Regions from separate parts of the Rahnella sp. PCH160 genome, predicted to be linked through region 2. Evidence: predicted binding sites of a transcription regulator. Region 2 holds the regulator's gene; each other region holds the start of a gene.

Region 1 (5,117 bases), 4.0 Mb from region 2:
GACAAATCGAAGTTCTGTTGCAGGAACGCCTGATGCATATCGTCGAGATGATCAAACGCCACCGCCGGGGCTTTCAGCAGGGCGGAACGTGTGACGCCGTTCGGGAAATAACGGTCGGCAAAAGGTTTAGAGCCAACAAACAGATAATCCAGCGCACCGAGTTGATCGACCAGACAACTCGGCAGCGGCTGCGGCTGAATACTCACCGCGCCGACCACTTCACCGCGACGCAAACGTTCCTGCGTCCGGGTTTCATCTTCGACCTGCAAATTCAGGCGGATAGGCGAATCGACCAGCACAGATTTCAGTGCCGGTAACAGCCAGGTTGCCAGACTGTCGGCGTTGACCGCCAGCGAAAGCAGCAGCGGCGTATCATTACTGTCGCTGTTACTGTCACTGCCGAGCCACTCTTCTTCCAGCAATTCCACCTGATGCAACAAGGCCAGCAATTTTTGCCCCTGTTCCGTCGGACGAGGTGGCACCGTCCGCACCAGCAGAGGCTGGCCGAACAAATTTTCCAGTTGCTTGATGCGCTGAGAGACCGCCGATTGGGTGATGCAAAGCTTTTGTGCCGCGCGCTCAAAACCGCGCTCACGGATCACCGCGTCCAGTGCCTGTAGTGTTCTATAGTCCGGGCGTTTCATCGGAGTACTGTCCCTTAGATTTAATTTTATCCCGACACTATGCCACAGATTGTCAGGTTTTGTGGTGGGTAAAATCGGGGTGTTTACAGTCCAATTGCACTTAATAAGTGTGATCTGGTCACGCTCTTGTCTGCCCAATCTGCCGGGACATGCTTTATAATCACCGACACTTTTCCGTATTCACGCCACTTACGTTATCAGACAGAGAAGCCATTATGACGCAGGAAGAATTGAAAAAAGCAGTCGGCTGGGCCGCACTGGATTACGTGACACCGGGAACCATCGTCGGTGTCGGGACCGGATCCACCGCCGCTCATTTCATCGATGCACTGGGGTCGATCAAAGGCCAGATTGAAGGCGCTGTTTCCAGCTCCGACGCTTCAACGGCAAAACTGAAAAGCTTGGGCATTCACGTTTTCGACAGCAACGAAGTGGACTCGCTGGACGTTTACGTTGACGGCGCGGATGAAATCAACGGCTTCATGCAGATGATCAAAGGCGGCGGCGCGGCGCTGACCCGCGAAAAAATCATTGCCGCGATCGCCAAAAAATTTGTCTGTATTGTGGATGCATCCAAACAAGTTGATGTGCTGGGTAAATTCCCGCTGCCGGTAGAAGTCATCCCGATGGCGCGTTCTTACGTTGCGCGCGAACTGGTGAAACTCGGCGGCTTGCCGGAATACCGCCAGAACGTACTGACCGACAACGGCAATATCATCCTCGATGTCCATAATCTGAGCATTCTCGATGCGGTCGCGATGGAAAATAAGATCAATGGAATTGCCGGCGTGGTGACGGTAGGCCTGTTTGCGAACCGTGGCGCTGATGTTGCCCTGGTGGGCACTTCTGAAGGCGTAAAAACTGTCACGCTGAAGTAACGCATCGATAAGCAGAAGATCTGGCTGCTTTCGCTGAATGCAGCCAGTCATCCCCCTGTCATAACACAATGTTATGAAGATGATAATTTTCTGACTGAATCATCTTTTCTTTAAAAGCCTGAATTTGGTGACTTATGTCACGTTTCTGACCGGTACCTCCAGAACGTCTTGCTCTGCAAAATCTAACCAGCAGGAAATGCTGAAAACCAACAGGCGCGGTGAGCCTTCTGCTGTCTGGCAGGCAATCGTTTGTATTGATGATGGCGTATTTTTTGTTATGTTGACTGTGAGCAGTCACCTAGCAGTTCGAATTCAGCCAGAAAAAATATAGGGTCGGGAAATGGCAAAAGTATCACTTGAGAAAGACAAGATTAAATTTTTGTTAGTGGAAGGCGTCCACCAAAGTGCGGTTGATACACTCCGCGCAGCGGGTTACACCAATATTGAATTTCACAAAGGTGCTTTAGATACGGAATCGCTGAAAGAATCGATCCGTGATGCGCACTTTGTTGGACTCCGATCGCGTACTCAGCTGACCGAAGAAGTGTTTCAGGCAGCAGAAAAACTGGTGGCTGTAGGCTGTTTCTGTATCGGTACCAATCAGGTTGACCTGAAAGCGGCAACCCGTCGCGGTATTCCGGTCTTTAACGCACCGTTCTCCAATACCCGTTCCGTCGCCGAAATGGTGCTGGGCGAAATGTTGCTGATGATGCGCGGTATCCCTGAGGCCAACGCCAAAGCTCACCGCGGGATCTGGAACAAACTGGCCGTCGGCTCTTTCGAGGCTCGCGGTAAACGTCTGGGTATTGTGGGCTACGGCCACATCGGTACACAGCTGGGTATTCTGGCGGAAAGTCTCGGGATGCGCGTCTTCTATTACGATATCGAAAGCAAATTGCCGTTGGGTAATGCGCAGCCGATCGCGACTCTGGAAGAATTGCTCAGCACCAGCGACGTCGTGACCCTGCATGTTCCTGAAACTCCGGGAACCAAAAACATGATTTCCGAAGTACAGCTGGCACAAATCAAACCGGGCGCATTGCTGATCAACGCCTCACGCGGCACGGTGATCGACATTCCTGCCCTGTGCGATGCGCTGCGCAGCAAACATCTGTCCGGTGCGGCTATCGACGTCTTCCCGGAAGAACCGGCGACCAACAGCGATCCGTTCAATTCTCCGCTGTGTGAATTCGACAACGTACTGCTGACGCCACACATCGGTGGTTCCACCATGGAAGCGCAGGAAGGTATCGGCCTGGAAGTGGCGGGTAAACTGGCGAAATACTCTGATAACGGTTCGACATTGTCAGCGGTTAACTTCCCGGAAGCCTCTCTGCCAGCGCATACCGAGAAAGCCAGCCGTCTGCTGCACATCCATGAAAACCGTCCGGGCGTGCTGACCAGCATCAACCAGATTTTCGCGGAGCAGGGCATCAACATTGCAGCGCAGTATCTGCAAACCAGCCCTGAAGTGGGTTATGTGGTTATCGATGCTGAAACCGACATCACAACGCTGACTACCGCGCTGCAACTGATGAAAGCGATTCCGGGCACTATCCGTGCGCGCTTGCTTTACTGACAGATCTGCGCAGTAACAGACCATAAACCGCCGAAAGGCGGTTTTTTTATGCCATTTCCCGCAGACGGGAAGATCTTACCGGATGAGTCGTTTGCCAGATTGCTCAAGGCGTTGAGCCGATGACGGGCGTCATCTCAGGGCACTTCAGGAAAATGTCAGAAGTAAAAGAACAGGCTGACCAGACCACAGAGGATCAGCGATGACAGGGTGATTTCGAACTGAAAGCGGCGCAGCATCATCCACAGTACCTCAGGATAAAAACTGGAGAAAAAAACACCCGGCGAACCGGGTGTCAATTTATCAGTCTTGGTAGTTGTGAGTTAACGCCTCACAAAGACTTCATCGTTACTTCTTATGCTGCTGGCGTTGCTTTTGCAGCCGGAGCAGCTTTCTTAGCATGTTTCACGTGTTTTTTAGCAGCCTGCGCTTTCTGAGCAACCGGAGCCGCTTTTTTAGCGTGTTTTACGTGTTTCTTAGCGGCTTGCGCTTTCTGAGCAACCGGAGCCGCTTTTTTAGCGTGTTTTACGTGTTTCTTAGCGGCTTGCGCTTTCTGGGCTACCGGCGCTGCTTTCTTAGCGTGTTTCACGTGTTTCTTAGCAGCTTGCGCTTTCTGAGCGACTTTCTTATGTGCCTTGTGTTTGGTCACGTGCTTGGCTGCAGGAGCCGGAGCGGCAGTGGTTGCTGCGGCAGCAGGTGCCGGAGTTGCTGTAGTTTCAGCAGCGAAAGCGACAGAAGACAGACCCATTGCAGCGGCTACAACCAGAGCTAATACTTTTTTCATGTTTAATTCCTCAGAGATATCGGTTTATGTGTCTGCCCCACTGCGGGGCCGTTGAGAAGATAATAGACATGACGGATTTTATTGTCCGTGAGGGATTGGTTTCGGCGTGTAACGGTATGTATAAGGGAAATTTTCTGAGGGAAGTATTTACAGCTGGCTGATCTTTACCACGTCCACACTTTACCCGGCGTGATCACCTGAGGCAAAGGCACATCCCAGTGTTCCACCGGCAAGGCGTCCACCTGCTGGCAATCATGCGCTAAGCCGATCGGATACGGCCCGCCATCCTGCCAGTGCTCCAGTGTACGGTCGTAGAACCCGCCGCCCATACCCAAACGTTGCCCGTGGCGGTCAAATGCGACAAGCGGCGTCAGAATGATATCCAGCTGAGACAACGGCAACACCTGCGTGACATCCAGCTGTGGCTCGAGGATTTTAAGACGGTTGCGCACCAGCGGCGTTTCAGGGGTATAACGCAGGAACAACAAATGATGAGGGGAAAACGGATGCAGTACCGGCAGACAAAGCGCTTTTCCTTCCTGCCACAGGCGCTGAATCAGCGGGGTGGTATCAAGCTCTCCGTCGAAGGACAGAAAAAGCGAAATCGTTTTTGCAGACTGAATTTTTGGGTGTGCGGCAACGCGCTCAGCGGCCTGAAGGGCAAACTGTGCTTGCTGACCGGCAGTCAGATTTTTTCTGCACTGGCGAATTTGGTTACGGATATTTTGTCGGGCAGAAGCAAAAAGAGGCGTGTGCGACATAGATACAAACACCAGAAAGGGATGTACCGAAAAGAAAGGGGAATCTCCGAGATGCCGTCGCAGGCTGTAACCCTTGAACCCATGGTTCAAGGTGAACGTGCTGTCGCAGTCTTTAGGCTTCTCGGACGGACCGAGCATGCGCACCGATTACGGATCATCACATTCTGTTGGTACTAATTATCGGCTCAGGGGACGGGCCCGCTGGCGAACATCTCAGAGAAATTTTTTACCGTTTCTGACTGGCCTGTGACGAGCCACATCAGCAACGTTTTTTTATTCGAAAGGCGCCCCTTCACGTTCAGAGATCCGGCCTTGTTCGAGCAATGCCTGCTCGATGGTTTGTTGCAACATCCGGATACGTTGTTCCATATTGGATGCGTAATCGCGCGTTTTCAACCTTTCCTGAGCAAGTTCGTGACATACGTTCAATGCCGCGATGAAAACCAGTTGCTCTGTATTGGTGACTCTAGTGCG
Region 2 (5,117 bases):
TCTCTTCTGACTTATTAACCTGCCGGGAAAAGCAAAGGCAATTTGTGCAGGTCTTTATGAGAACAGACGACTTGCGCCACGTCCGATATTCGACACCAACAGAGGAAATTTAGAAGAACACCCGCAAACAAATGGTATGCAGGAAAATCATCCTTGAAAAACGTACCGGAAAAATAGTGTGACGCGATCCTCACGCCGACGCTAAGTAACTAATAAAAGTATTGTAAAAATGCTATTTTATTGGGTTACGTTGAGTATAGGCTCGCTCGCAGCCATTCTCAATAGTTAATCGCTTTGAAAGTAAGTGTCCATTAAGTGATTGTAACATATGGTCATTATTACTATTAATTTGCGTGCCGTGCCTGCCGTTTTTGCTCGGATTCATCCTTCCCGGATTGCGCTTCTTCCTGACGCATTGACAACCAGCGGCCCAAAACAACCAACAATAGTGTAGACAGCATCGTGGTCACTGTCGCCATTAGCGGTTGCACAATAAATGCGGAAACCAGCAGACTCGCGAGGAAACACAGCCCCAACTGCAGGGTATTTTGCAACGCAGCAGCCTTACCTGTATTAGCAGGAAATGGCATTAATGCGTTTGCGACAACAATCGGATATATCGCGCCATTCACCAGAGCCATCAGGCAGAAAGGAATTAACAGACTTATCAGCCCCGCATCGGTAAATATCGCCACGCCGAACAGACTCGCCACACTGACGCCATAACCTGCCAGCAGCCACGGCAGAATCTTATTGCCATCCGTTTTACTGATCAGTACGCGACACCCGAAACCGCCGAGCAGGAAGGCAATGGTCTGAGGAACATAGCTCAGGCCAATTACGCCCGGTGAGTACCCCATGTCACTGAGAATAAAGGGAGAACCGGTCAGCCACGCAAAAAATCCAGCAGAGCATGCGGCATAAATCATCACGTTACCGCTGTAAACCCGCGAGGCGAGAAGTTGCGCAAAACCGGCTTTATCAGCAGGAGCATGAACCTCTGGAGCCTTTTCACGCAGAGTGAACGTCGTGATAAGCAATATCACTGCCACGACGGTTAGCAGGACAAAAATCGCTTCCCAGTCGAAATGGTTGAGAACCCATGCGCCCAGCAACGGTGCCAGTGCGGGGGAAAGCGCAACCAGCGGCATGATGCTGGCAAAGGTTTTTTTAGCGACATCGGCAGAAAAGCGATCCACTACCAGCGCCTGCCAGGTCACGGCGGCGGCACACACGCCCATCGCCTGCAGGAAACGCAGCGCCAGCAGGGCGCGGACATTCTCAACCCACAGTACGCCCAGGCAACCGACGGCAAACAATGCTAATCCGATCAGCAATACCGGTTTGCGGCCAATCCGGTCAGACAGCGGCCCCCACAGCAACTGGCCAATGGCAAAGCCGCCCAGGAAAATACTCAGGCTGGCGCTGATCATGCCCGGGCTGGTCATCAGGCCGGTTTGCATGGCGCTGAAAGCCGGGAGATACATATCGGTCGCTAAAAAGCCGAGCATACTCAGCCCGGCGAGATAGAGCATAAATCCTGGGGAGGGTTTCATTATTGTCTCTTTAATTTATGTATTGCAGATGATTTGACGCAGAATTCGTATCGGATGCGGAGTTTAACGCTTTGATAACAGCCTTGTGAAACGCTAATATTTGCATTCTGGTATCAAAAAAATTGAAGGCTAAGTGATGTGGTCAGAATACGCCCTTGACGTGGTAGATGCCGTCGCCCGAACCGGCAGTTTCAGCGCTGCCGCGCAAGACTTGCACCGGGTGCCTTCTGCCATCAGCTATACCGTGCGTCAGCTCGAACAATGGCTGGCCGTTCCACTCTTTGAGCGCAGACATCGCGACGTAGTACTGACGCCTGCAGGGAAAGTTTTTGTTGATGAAGCGCGGATTCTGACAAAAAAAATGATAGCTACCCGACGTCAGTGTCAGCAGGTCGCGAACGGCTGGCGCGGAGAATTGCGGGTGGCCGTCGACCGTATCGTTAAACCTGCCCGGACGCGGCGACTGGTGCTGGATTTCTACCGGCATTTCCCGGACACCGAGCTCATCATTCATTCGGAAGTCTTCAACGGTGTCTGGGACGCCCTGGTTGACGGGCGGGCAGATGTTGCTATTGGCGCGACGCGAGCGATCCCCGTCGGAGGACGTTTCAGTTTCCGCGATATGGGGTTTATGGACTGGCATTGCGTGGTCAGCGCACAGCATCCGCTTGCGCAAAACACGGGTGTATTGACTGACGAACAGCTGCGACCTTATCCGGCGCTTTGTCTGGAAGACACGTCACGGACATTGCCAAAGCGCGATACCTGGACGCTGGATAACCAGCGAAGGTTGGTGGTTCCCGACTGGACGTGCGCGCTGGAATGTCTGAACGAAGGTTTATGCGTAGGGATGATGCCGGTTCACCGGGTGACACCCTGGATTGAACAGCAGAAATTGCGGGTTCTGGCGCTGGAAAATACTTTCCCTGATAGCCCGTGTTGCCTGACGTGGGATCAAAGCAATCCGTCGCCTTCACTGGCGTGGCTGCTGGATTATATGGGGGATATGGAGACGATGAACCGGGAGTGGTTGCGCGATTGATGAAAAAAACGCCTGCATCGCAGGCGTTCATTGAAAATTAACGGCGGTAGTCGCGGAACGGGCCGTCGGCGACGGAACGGCGTTCAACCAGTTTCGGATGCACTTCAATAGTCTGCGATTCTTCGCGCTTACTGATAATTCTGTCCAGCAGCATGGTAAAGGCCATTTCACCCAGACGTTCTTTCGGCTGGTGAACCGTCGTCAGCGCAGGCGAGAAATAACGCGCATTACGCACGTTGTCATAACCAATCACGGAAATATCCTGCGGTACGCGCAGACCAAGCTCATCGGCAGCACAAATTGCGCCCATCGCCATCACGTCTCCGCCACAGAACACAGCCGTCGGGCGGTGTTTCTGCATCAGAATTTTGTGCATGGCCTGATACCCTGATTCCGGCTCAAAATCGCCCTGAACCACCCATTCTTCACGAAGAGGGATATTGGCTTCCGTCAGCGCTTTAACAAAACCCTGGAAGCGGCCGCCGCCGGTGTTTCGCGCCAGTTGCCCCGGAATGACGCCGATATCGCGATGACCGCGCTCAATCAGATAACGTCCGGCCATATAGCCGCCTTCGAACGCGTTATCGATGATACTGTCGGTGAAATTCTTACGCGCTTCGCCCCAGTCCATCACGACCATCGGGATGGAACGGTATTCTTCGAGCATATTCAGCAATTCGTCCGGATATTCCGCGCACATCACCAGTAAACCATCGACGCGTTTTTGCGCCAGCATTTGCAGGTAGGCCTGCTGTTTCTCCAGATTATTGTGTGAGTTACACAAAATCAGCGTATAGCCTTTTGAGAAACAGCTGTTTTCCACGGCCTCGATCACTTCGGCGAAGTAGGGCGCTTCGCTGGATGTTGCCAGCAGACCGATAGTTTTGGTGTTATTGACCTTCAGACTGCGTGCCACGGCGCTGGGAGAATAGTGCAACTCTTTGATTGCAAGGAGAACCGCGGCTCGGGTTTCTTCGGCGACGAAACGGGTTTTATTGATGACGTGCGACACGGTTGTGGTGGAAACGCCAGCGCGCTTTGCGACATCTTTAATCGTTGCCATGTAAAAAATGACTCCTGTGCTCACGTGTATCAGCACGTTAGCATTATGTTAATCGTTTGCTTGCGTGGATTTGACTGCTGACTTAGAAAAGGGCAGTGAAATCGTTGGGTGGATTCTTCAGGATGAGGCGTGAAATGCTCTCGGGTGAAATCGACCGGCACACAGGCGTGGTAACCGACAATTTTCACTTATAATGCAGGAAAGTGGAAGTAAAATTGTCATGAGCCTGTTGTTATTCAGCACAAGATTTTAAATGTGAATTATGAGAAAATGCGTTGGCACACATTTAGTGTGGCTAAATGAACGCCACAATTTGATCCGTAAGGGGGTTTGATGGACAGCAACCTGAAATTTTCTTTGATCACTACGATCTGCGCTTTGCTTATGATTATGGCTTTCAGCTTCACCGCAATCATGAATTGATCTGCGCGAAAGCCGCAATAAAAAAGGGCGATACCTATAACAGGAATCGCCCTTTTCAATTTTACGCAGTGGCCCTTTGCGCCGATACTCTTCCCTGCAGAAACTCTTCGTTAAATGCTATTCAATGGCTGATTAGCGAAACTTCAGACTTAACGAATTGTTTATTATCGGATCGTCTTAGGGGTCATTACCCGTCGTGCGCCAACATAATGGTCTTGCCAGTAATCTTCACCCAGTGAGGTGATTTTAATGTCTTCGCCGGTACGTGGTGACTGGATAAACTTCCCGTTTCCAACGTAAACACCAACATGGTCGGCGGCACCGCGGTTATTAATTCGGAAGAACACCAAATCGCCGGATTCTAATTCACCCCGTTTGACCGGAGCCGCATCGCGCAAGTGGTACATTTCATTGGCTGTGCGAGGCATTTTTATTCGGATCAGATCTTTGTAGGCGTAGTAAACCAGTCCGCTGCAATCAAAACCTGTATTCGGTGAGGTCCCGCCCCAGCGATAAGGTTTGCCGACCTGGTGCATCAGTTTTGTCATGGCAGTTTGCTGTGCGTGCTGATAACGTTTTTTGTGCGTTGCGCTGAGCGTTATCGGTTTACTGTCTTCTTCATGCAACTTCTTGCCTTTGCGGTGACGGCCATAGGCTTCTTTTTTGCTGACCTTTTTACTGCTGTTTTTAGCGAGAGAGCGGGTTTCCGTTTCTTTTTCTGCTTTCGCCCCGGCCCGCGTTGTCTTGAGTGTTTTTTCTTTTTTACTTTCTACTTTACTCTCGGCCCGCGTCGTTTTTACTGTTTTTTCTGAAGATGTCTTTCGCTTAACCAGTTCGGTGCTTTTGACTTTCTTCTTCGAAATTTTTTCCTGAGTTTTAGGTTCTGAAACCGGCGCGACTTTGGTTTTCTTACTGGTTTTCGCAGCCACGGTTTTTCGCTTTCGACGCTCTTCCGGTGCGACCTGGTTGACATGACTCTTTCGCTGATCGGCAGCGGCACGATTCTGTGGCGACGCATGGGCCATATTCAGAA
Region 3 (5,117 bases), 570 kb from region 2:
GATGTTGCTGGTCGTCGTCGGGTTACTGGCCGCGCTGATGGGCGCAAGCGCATTGCTGTGGTCGCTGCTGGGCGGCGTACTGGTGTTATCGCTGCTGCTCGGCGTGATTGGCTGGGGCGCTTTGTTTTTACTGCGCCGCCTGACTTTCCGCCAGCTTCCGCTGCGTCTGGCGGTCAACCGCTTGCTACGCCAGCCGTGGGTGACACTCAGCCAGCTGGCGGCGTTTTCCATGTCGTTTATGCTGCTGGCGCTGTTGCTGGTGATGCGCGGGGATCTGCTGAACCGCTGGGAGCAGCAGCTTCCGCCGGACAGTCCGAACTTCTTCCTGCTAAACATCACCAAAGAGCAGGTTCCGTTAGTGACGGATTTTCTGCATCAGCATAACGCGCAGCCGGAAACGTTCTATCCGATTATCCGGGCGCGCCTGACGAAGATTAACGGTGAGATAGCGACGGACAAAATCAAGCCGGACGATGCGGGCGGCGAAGCGGTAAACCGTGAACTCAATCTGACCTGGATGGACGGATTGCCAGATCATAATCCGCTGACAGCGGGCAATGGCACGCCGAAAGCGGGAGAAGTGTCCATCGACGAAGGGCTGGCCGGACGTCTCGGGCTAAAAATCGGCGATTCCGTGACGTTCACCGGGGATACGCAGGATTTCACTGCTAAAATTACCAGCCTGCGAAAAGTGGACTGGGACAGCCTGAAGCCGAATTTCTACTTTATCTTCCCGACGGGCGCGCTGGATGCCCAGCCGCAAAGCTGGCTGACCAGTTTCCGTTATCACGGCGATGACAGCACCATTACGCAGCTAAACCGTCAGTTCCCGACGCTCAGTTTGCTGGATGTCGGTTCGATTCTGCATCAGGTCGGGCAGGTCTTACAGCAGGTCAGCCGGGCGCTAGAAGTGATGGTGATTCTGGTGATGCTGTGCGGCGGCTTGCTGTTGCTGGCACAGATTCAGGTCGGAATGCGCCAGCGTCGTCAGGAGCTGATCGTTTACCGCACGTTGGGCGCGAGTAAAAAGATGCTGCACCGAACGCTCTGGTGTGAGTTTGCAGTTCTCGGGCTGGTGGCGGGCGTTGCGGCGTCGATTGGGGCCGAAGCGGCGTTATGGCTGTTGCAGCGCAAGGTGTTCGATTTCCCGTGGGAACCGGATTACCGGATGTGGGTTGCCGTGCCGGTGGTCAGTGCGTTGCTGCTGTCGGTCTGCGGTGGCTGGCTTGGCGTGAGGTTGCTGCGTGGCAGGGCGTTGTTCCGGCAATACGACGCGTAGTTTTTGCTCCTCCCCTTCGCAGGGGAGGAGCAAATCGATTTAAAGCTTCTCAACCGCCCAGGCGATTCCGCTGGCGTATTCTTCCGGCAGCATCGGCACCAGTGCGTTCAGGTTTTCTTTCAGCAGGCTGGCGCTGGCGTCGTTGAGATTCAGGTGTCCGACTTTACGACCCGGACGCACGTCTTTCTCGTACCAGTGCAGATTGACCAGTGGCAGGTTCAGCCAGTGTTCTGACACATCCGTGCCAATCAGATTGACCATCACCGACGGCGTACTGACTACCGGTTTCGGCAGCGGCAGCCCGAGGATAGCGCGCAGGTGCATTTCGAACTGGCTGTAGGACGCCCCGTTTTGCGTCCAGTGCCCGCTGTTGTGAACGCGCGGCGCCAGTTCGTTAATCAGCAACCCTTCGGCGACCACGAAACATTCCATCGCCATCACGCCGACATAATTCAGTTCATTCAGAATCGCCGACAGCATGCTTTCCGCCTGCTGTTGCAGCGCGGCGTCCGGCTCCGGCAGCGCAACACTGGTGCGCAAAATGCCGTCCTGATGCAGGTTGTGCGTCAGCGGATAAAAGACGGTTTTACCGTCGTGACCGCGCGCGCCAACCAGTGAAACTTCACCGGAAAAATTGATGCCTTGCTCAACGATGCATTCACCGTAGCAATCCTGCGGCAGCGTGGTTTCCTCGCCGGAACGCAGCCGCCATTGCCCGCGGCCGTCGTAACCGCCGACGCGGCGTTTCACAATCGCCAGTTCACCGAGCGTGGCGAAAACCTGAGGCCATTCCGCTGCATCGGCCAGCAACTGCCACGGCGCGGTCGCCAGACCAAGCTGATCGAGCAGTTGTTTTTGCGTCAGGCGGTCGGCCAGACGCGGGAAAATATCGCGGTTAACGAACGCATTGTGCGTGGCCAGTTCGCGGGTTAAGGCGGTTTCCGGCCAGCGTTCAATTTCAGCCGTAATCACGCTCTGCTGAAAAGGCACGGCTTCCGGCTCAGCATCGAGCCCCACCGGATAAACGGCGATCCCCAGCGGTTCGCCGGCCTGACGCAGCATTCTGCCTAACTGACCGTTTCCGAGTACGCAAACCGGTTTCATGCTTCTTCCCTCGGATCCGGATTATTCAGCACTTCGTCGGTTTGTGCGACACGCCACGCGGCCAGGCTTTTAGCAATTTCGGTATCATGGAGTGCGAGAATTTGCGCGGCGAGCAGGGCGGCGTTGGCGGCTCCGGCTTTACCAATCGCCAGCGTTCCGACCGGAATACCGCGTGGCATCTGGACGATAGAATACAGGCTGTCGATGCCGCTCAGCGCAGCACTTTGTACCGGTACACCGAGCACCGGCACCAGCGTTTTCGCCGCCAGCATGCCCGGCAAATGCGCCGCGCCGCCAGCGCCTGCGATGATCACATCAAAACCGTTGGCGGACGCCTGTTCAGCAAAGGTGAATAATTTGTCCGGCGTGCGGTGAGCGGAGACGATATCGACATGGAAAGGAATATTCAGCGTTGTGAGCACTTCGGCGGCGAACTGCATGGTCGCCCAGTCACTTTTAGACCCCATAACGATGGCGATTTTTGCCGGGGTAACGTTGGATGACATGTCTGTATAGCTCCTGTGATTCGGATGTAAAGCGTGCGAGGGCGCAAATGATATCACGCTCATGAAGCAAGGAAAACGGTTGCGTAGCCGGAATACGGTGCATTTTTGATGAGAAGTGCGCGGCACATTTGTATAATCTCCGCCACGAAACTCTCCGCTATCCCTACGGGAAACTGAACTATGACGCAGGCTTTACTGGCACCGATTTACGATTTTCTTCACTGTGAAACACCGGCTCTCTGGGTGGATGTTGCGCTGGAAAATCAGACGGTATTGCTGATTGACCACGCCAACTGTGAAAAAAAAGCGGCGGCCACGGCCATGAGCCTGATGACGAAATATCTGGATCGCACCGAACTGTTGTTTTGTGCGGCGCGTCTGGCCCGCGAGGAACTTCACCACTTTGAGCAGGTGGTGGAAATCATGCAAAAGCGCAATATCGCTTACACCCAGCTCTCGCCGTCGCGCTACGCCAGCGGCATGATTAAGCACACCCGCCATCATGATGATCTGAATATTCTGGTGGACCGGCTGATTATCGGGGCGTATATCGAAGCCCGTTCCTGCGAGCGTTTCGCCAAGATAGCGCCGTATCTGGATGAAACGCTGTCGCGTTTTTATACGTCGCTGCTGCGCTCAGAATCGCGGCATTTTGCCGATTATCTGGCGCTGGCGGAACAGTATGCGGGAACGGATATCAGTGAGCGCGTGGAGGAGTTTGGCCGAATTGAAGCGGAACTTATACTGTCGCCGGATGAGCAATTCCGCTTCCACTCCGGCGTACCCGTCATACTTTGAGCTGCTTCAAATTATTTAGGATAGTGATCGGATGACTTAAAACGGGAAGCTGATCAGTTCCACGTTATCGGCGGTGACTTTCACCATTGAGCCTTCTTCGTGCCATGCGCCTAATACCACGCGGTGGCCGGTTTTATTTTCCAAACGCACATCATGAACCGCCGGGCGGTGAGTGTGTCCGTGGATCATCCATTCGACGCCAGCCGCCTGCATTTCACTGATCACCGCCTGCGGATTCACATCCATAATTTGCAGTGATTTACCCTGATTAGACGCTTTGCTGTTGGCGCGCATTTTCGCGGCAATCGCCAGCCGCCATTTCAGGGGCAGCATCAGGAATAATTTCTGGATCAGCGGGTTGTGAACTTTTTTACGGAAATTCTGGTAGGCAATGTCATCGGTGCACAGCGTGTCACCGTGCAGGATCAGCACGCGGCGGCCATAAAGCTCGAGAACTTTTTTCTCTGGCAGCAGCGTCATCAGGCTTTCACGCGCAAAACGTCTGCCGAGCAGAAAATCGCGGTTACCGTGGATGAAAAAGCAAGGAACGCCTTGCTGGCGGAGGTAGTTTAACGCCGCAGCGATTTCTGCGTGTAACGGTTCCGGGTCATCGTCACCAATCCAGGCTTCGAATAAATCCCCGAGAATGTACAGCGCATCAGCCTGCGGCGCATCTTCGCGAAGAAAACGCAGAAAACCGGCAGTGATTGCCGGTTCCTGTGCGCAAAGATGGATATCTGCGATAAAAAACGTGGTCATCCCGACGCTTATTATTCGCTGATAGTGACGCTTTTGATCACAACATCTTCTTTTGGAACGTCCTGGTGCATACCGCTGCGGCCGGTTTTCACGGCTTTGATTGCGTCAACCACGTCCTGACCTTCAACCACTTCTGCAAATACGCAGTAACCCCAACCCTGCGCATTTTTGCCGCTGTGGTTCAGGAAATCGTTGTCAGTGACGTTGATGAAGAACTGTGCAGTCGCAGAATGCGGGTCATTGGTACGTGCCATTGCCAGCGTGCCTTTGGTGTTTTTCAGGCCGTTATCCGCTTCGTTTTGAATCTGCGCGTCGGTGTTTTTCTGGTTCATACCTGGCTCAAAACCGCCGCCCTGGATCATGAAACCGTTAATCACACGGTGGAAAATTGTGTTGTCGTAGAAGCCTTTACGGCAATAGTTCAGGAAGTTTTCAACCGTGGCTGGCGCTTTGTCAGCGAAGGTTTTAATGACGATGTCGCCGTGGTTGGTGTGGAAAGTGACCATATTTATCATCCTGCTAATGTTAATGTGTGCTCTTTGTCAGAGCGGCTACTATAGCCTTTTCTTATACCATAACTCAAAAGTTGCCGTCAGCACTGGCTTTGTGATGACTAAAGCCCGTCCGGCGGCCTTATGCCGTTTCGGTAAAGCTATTTTCGTTATATTATG
Region 4 (5,117 bases), 2.8 Mb from region 2:
AGTCTCCTTTGAGTTCCCGACATTACTCGCTGGCAACAAAGGATAAGGGTTGCGCTCGTTGCGGGACTTAACCCAACATTTCACAACACGAGCTGACGACAGCCATGCAGCACCTGTCTCAGAGTTCCCGAAGGCACTAAGCTATCTCTAGCGAATTCTCTGGATGTCAAGAGTAGGTAAGGTTCTTCGCGTTGCATCGAATTAAACCACATGCTCCACCGCTTGTGCGGGCCCCCGTCAATTCATTTGAGTTTTAACCTTGCGGCCGTACTCCCCAGGCGGTCGACTTAACGCGTTAGCTCCGGAAGCCACGCCTCAAGGGCACAACCTCCAAGTCGACATCGTTTACAGCGTGGACTACCAGGGTATCTAATCCTGTTTGCTCCCCACGCTTTCGCACCTGAGCGTCAGTCTTTGTCCAGGGGGCCGCCTTCGCCACCGGTATTCCTCCAGATCTCTACGCATTTCACCGCTACACCTGGAATTCTACCCCCCTCTACAAGACTCTAGCTTGCCAGTTTCAAATGCAGTTCCCAAGTTAAGCTCGGGGATTTCACATCTGACTTAACAAACCGCCTGCGTGCGCTTTACGCCCAGTAATTCCGATTAACGCTTGCACCCTCCGTATTACCGCGGCTGCTGGCACGGAGTTAGCCGGTGCTTCTTCTGCGAGTAACGTCAATGCAATGTGCTATTAACACATTACCCTTCCTCCTCGCTGAAAGTGCTTTACAACCCTAAGGCCTTCTTCACACACGCGGCATGGCTGCATCAGGCTTGCGCCCATTGTGCAATATTCCCCACTGCTGCCTCCCGTAGGAGTCTGGACCGTGTCTCAGTTCCAGTGTGGCTGGTCATCCTCTCAGACCAGCTAGGGATCGTCGCCTAGGTGAGCCATTACCTCACCTACTAGCTAATCCCATCTGGGCACATCCGATGGCGTGAGGCCCGAAGGTCCCCCACTTTGGTCTTGCGACGTCATGCGGTATTAGCTACCGTTTCCAGTAGTTATCCCCCTCCATCAGGCAGTTTCCCAGACATTACTCACCCGTCCGCCGCTCGTCACCCAGAGAGCAAGCTCTCCTGTGCTACCGCTCGACTTGCATGTGTTAGGCCTGCCGCCAGCGTTCAATCTGAGCCATGATCAAACTCTTCAATTAAAAGTTCGATTTGCTTAAACAAGTTAAGCGGTGCTCAAAAATTAACTTTCGTAATAATTCACTAAATGAATTACTGCTTGGTCACTCTTTAAGACTTGATATTTTTTTGCCACCGAAGTGGCTGATATCGTCTTGTGAGTGCCCACACAGATTGTCTGATAAATTGTTAAAGAGCAGTGAGTTACGCGCTTTCGCTTGCTAACTCGAGGTGGCGTATATTACGCTTTCCTCGTTCAGTGTCAACCGTTTATTTCATCCGGTTGCCGCTGCTTTAAATCTTTTCCGACCCGGTCACTTCGTGATGTTGTTCACGTTGTTCCCTGTCGATGGAGCGGCATTATAGGGAGTTCTCAGCAGGCCGCAAGGGCTAATTTTAAGAAAAAATACCGTTTGCTGCATTACACAGCAAACACACCGCTTATACCGTGTTTTGCACAGATTTATCCACAGATCCGCAGGAATCTCAAATTTTGCGAGCGTCGCGCAATCGTTTTCGCTACAATTTCGCGCGTCAGTTTTCGACACCCATTACGGGTGATAAATGAAAAGTAAGCCGTCAGGGGGTAGTTATCCGAGCTCAATCCCGCGTTTTTCTGCAAATTGCTCTATATAAAGAGAAGAAAACGCCCATTGAATTCAGATAACGCTCTTTATTGCGACTCCAAAGCCAAGGATATAAACCACCATGCAACAATCTCGTCCAATCCGCCGCGCCCTGCTCAGCGTTTCTGATAAAGCCGGTATCGTAGAATTCGCCCAGGCACTCTCTTCGCGTGGCGTTGAATTACTTTCCACTGGCGGCACCGCTAGCCTGTTGGCAAAAGCCGGTCTGCCAGTCACAGAAGTGTCTGACTACACGGGTTTCCCGGAAATGATGGATGGACGCGTCAAAACCCTTCACCCGAAAGTTCACGGCGGGATCCTCGGCCGTCGCGGGAAAGATGATGACATTATGGCGCAGCACGCGATCGCGCCAATCGACATGGTGGTCGTAAACCTTTATCCGTTCGCGGAAACCGTCGCCCGCCCGGATTGCTCACTGGAAGATGCAGTCGAAAACATTGATATCGGCGGCCCGACCATGGTTCGCTCTGCGGCGAAGAACCACAAAGACGTGGCAATCGTGGTGAAGAGTAATGATTACGCTTCTGTTATTGAAGAGATGGATGCCAACAGCAGCTCACTGACGCTGACGACCCGTTTCAATCTGGCGATTAAGGCTTTCGAGCACACTGCGTCTTATGACGGCATGATTGCCAACTACTTCGGCACCATGGTTCCGGCTTATCACGGCGATACCGAATCCGCGTCTGGCCAGTTCCCGCGAACTCTGAATCTTAGCTATATAAAGAAACAAGATATGCGTTATGGCGAGAACAGCCATCAGAACGCCGCCTTCTATATAGAAGAAAACGTCAGCGAAGCTTCCGTGGCGACGTCAACCCAGTTGCAGGGCAAAGCTCTTTCCTATAACAACATTGCAGATACCGATGCGGCACTGGAATGTGTGAAGGAATTTGCAGAGCCTGCTTGTGTCATCGTTAAACACGCGAACCCTTGCGGTGTTGCCATCGGAGACAACGTTCTGGCTGCTTACGAACGTGCTTATCAGACTGACCCGACTTCCGCTTTCGGCGGCATTATTGCCTTCAACCGCGAGCTCGATGCTGAAACCGCGAAAGCGATCATCAGCCGCCAGTTTGTGGAAGTGATCATCGCCCCGTCGGTCAGCCCAGAAGCGCTGGCCCTGACTGCGGCAAAACAAAACGTCCGCGTTCTGACTTCCGGCCAATGGCAAGGGCGCCAGAAAGCACTGGACTTCAAACGTGTGAATGGCGGCCTGCTGGTTCAGGATCGTGATTTGGGCATGGTTGATGCCGGTGATTTGCGTGTTGTTTCGCAGCGCCAGCCAACCGAGCAGGAACTGACAGATGCCCTGTTCTGCTGGAAAGTCGCCAAGTTCGTTAAATCCAACGCCATCGTTTATGCACGCGATAAAATGACCATCGGTATTGGTGCAGGCCAGATGAGCCGCGTGTACTCGGCGAAAATCGCGGGGATTAAAGCCGCTGACGAAGGCCTGGAAGTCGCAGGTTCCGTGATGGCATCAGATGCCTTCTTCCCGTTCCGCGACGGTATTGATGCAGCCGCTGCGGTGGGCATTACCTGTGTAATTCAGCCTGGCGGTTCAATTCGTGATGATGAAGTTATCGCAGCCGCAAACGAACACGGTATCGCAATGCTGTTCACAGACATGCGCCATTTCCGTCATTAATTTTCTTTTAGCGGGTGCGATGCGCCCGCTCACCCGGAGTCCTCGAATGAATATTTTAATTATCGGCAACGGCGGGCGTGAACATGCACTGGCATGGAAGGCATCGCAATCTCCACTGGCGGATAAAGTGTTTGTCGCACCCGGTAACGCCGGTACCGCGCTGGAACCTCTGCTGGAGAATGTTGATATCGCCGCGACCGATATCGCCGCTCTGCTGGCATTTGCCAAAAGCAATGATATCGGCCTGACCATTGTCGGCCCTGAAGCGCCGCTGGTGATTGGTGTGGTTGATGCGTTCCGCGCTGCTGGACTGAAAATTTTTGGCCCGACGCAGGAAGCTGCACAGCTGGAAGGCTCGAAAGCTTTCACTAAGGATTTCCTGGCTCGTCACAATATCCCAAGCGCGGATTACCAAAACTTCACCGAAATCGAACCGGCACTGGCTTATCTGCGCAGCAAAGGCGCGCCGATCGTCATTAAAGCCGACGGACTGGCTGCGGGCAAAGGTGTCATTGTGGCGATGACATTGAAAGAAGCGGAAGACGCCGTTCACGATATGTTGGCAGGAAACGCTTTTGGCGATGCAGGCAGCCGTATCGTTATCGAAGAATTCCTGGATGGCGAAGAAGCGAGTTTCATCGTGATGGTTGACGGCACAAATGTTCTGCCGATGGCAACCAGTCAGGATCACAAACGTGTTGGCGATGGCGACAGCGGCCCGAACACCGGCGGTATGGGCGCTTATTCTCCGGCACCGGTTGTCACGGATGAAATCCATCAGCGCGTGATGGATCAGGTTATCTGGCCGACTGTGCACGGCATGGCGGCTGAGAATAATACTTACACCGGTTTCCTGTATGCGGGTCTGATGATCTCCGCTGACGGCCAGCCGAAAGTGATCGAATTTAACTGCCGCTTTGGCGATCCGGAAACTCAGCCGATCATGTTGCGCCTGCGTTCCGATCTGGTCGATCTTTGTCTGGCCGGTTCAGAAGGCCGTCTGGCCGATAAAACATCCGAGTGGGATCCGCGTCCTTCACTGGGTGTGGTGATCGCCGCAGGCGGTTATCCTGCCGATTACAAAACCGGTGACGTGATCCACGGTCTGCCGCTGGAAGAAGCGCCAGACGGTAAAGTTTTCCATGCCGGAACCCGTTTGCAGGATGAACGCGTGGTGACGAATGGCGGACGCGTACTGTGCGTGACTGCGCTGGGTAAAACCGTCGAAGCCGCTCAGCAACGTGCTTATGATTTAGCGAAAGATATTCATTGGGAAGGCAGTTTCTGCCGCAAGGATATCGGCTATCGCGCGATTGACCGCGAACGTAATCTGTAATCAGGTTCACCTGACGATCAAATCCTGACGATCAAAAAAGGCACGCTCAGCGTGCCTTTCGTTTATACGTATACGCAAGCGGGATCAGAGATCTGACTCTTTGGGTTCCCACTGACAAAAATCTTGATTTGCGACCAGTAGCAATTCGTTGCCTTCCGGTGCCGTCAGCCAGGCAAGGCCGAGATTGTCGTTACTGCGACTGGCTCGTTTAGCCAGCCAGACCTGAGAACGGACGGTCAGCTTTGGCGTCACCTGCTCGCCTGCGCAGGTCGTGATCAAACCCTGCCGCCAGTTAGCCTGCACCAGCCGGACATTACCCACGCGCAGCGCACTACTCAGGTCGAGA

Evidence for each region. Region 2 encodes PurR, which represses purine synthesis genes. Its sites were predicted from a motif close to CANGCAAACGTTTGCNTG; they were not measured.
Region 1: the regulator PurR is predicted to act here: its motif matches at 1,761-1,778, upstream of serA (phosphoglycerate dehydrogenase).
Region 3: the regulator PurR is predicted to act here: its motif matches at 2,958-2,975, upstream of purE (5-(carboxyamino)imidazole ribonucleotide mutase).
Region 4: the regulator PurR is predicted to act here: its motif matches at 1,641-1,658, upstream of purH (bifunctional phosphoribosylaminoimidazolecarboxamide formyltransferase/IMP cyclohydrolase).

Annotation. Positions count from the first base shown of each region.
Region 1 covers NZ_JBLOGT010000001.1:54,322-59,438, reverse strand. The annotation lists gene ACM5QY_RS00295 (LysR family transcriptional regulator ArgP) at 1-644, opposite strand, end outside; gene rpiA (ribose-5-phosphate isomerase RpiA) at 860-1,522, shown strand; gene serA (phosphoglycerate dehydrogenase) at 1,863-3,101, shown strand; gene ydgU (small membrane protein YdgU) at 3,257-3,337, opposite strand; gene asr (acid resistance repetitive basic protein Asr) at 3,454-3,882, opposite strand; gene ACM5QY_RS00275 (5-formyltetrahydrofolate cyclo-ligase) at 4,047-4,643, opposite strand; RNA gene ssrS (6S RNA) at 4,683-4,866, opposite strand; gene zapA (cell division protein ZapA) at 4,917-5,117, opposite strand, start outside.
Region 2 covers NZ_JBLOGT010000001.1:4,101,969-4,107,085, reverse strand. The annotation lists gene punC (purine nucleoside transporter PunC) at 345-1,556, opposite strand; gene punR (DNA-binding transcriptional activator PunR) at 1,693-2,598, shown strand; gene purR (HTH-type transcriptional repressor PurR) at 2,636-3,661, opposite strand; gene cydH (cytochrome bd-I oxidase subunit CydH) at 3,995-4,084, shown strand; gene ACM5QY_RS19060 (NlpC/P60 family protein) at 4,249-5,117, opposite strand, start outside.
Region 3 covers NZ_JBLOGT010000001.1:4,668,599-4,673,715, reverse strand. The annotation lists gene ybbP (putative ABC transporter permease subunit YbbP) at 1-1,279, shown strand, start outside; gene purK (5-(carboxyamino)imidazole ribonucleotide synthase) at 1,319-2,383, opposite strand; gene purE (5-(carboxyamino)imidazole ribonucleotide mutase) at 2,380-2,889, opposite strand; gene ACM5QY_RS21870 (MiaE family protein) at 3,070-3,687, shown strand; gene lpxH (UDP-2,3-diacylglucosamine diphosphatase) at 3,724-4,446, opposite strand; gene ppiB (peptidylprolyl isomerase B) at 4,458-4,952, opposite strand.
Region 4 covers NZ_JBLOGT010000001.1:1,302,135-1,307,251, reverse strand. The annotation lists rRNA gene ACM5QY_RS06040 (16S ribosomal RNA) at 1-1,160, opposite strand, end outside; gene purH (bifunctional phosphoribosylaminoimidazolecarboxamide formyltransferase/IMP cyclohydrolase) at 1,846-3,435, shown strand; gene purD (phosphoribosylamine--glycine ligase) at 3,482-4,771, shown strand; gene ACM5QY_RS06025 (DUF1481 domain-containing protein) at 4,856-5,117, opposite strand, start outside.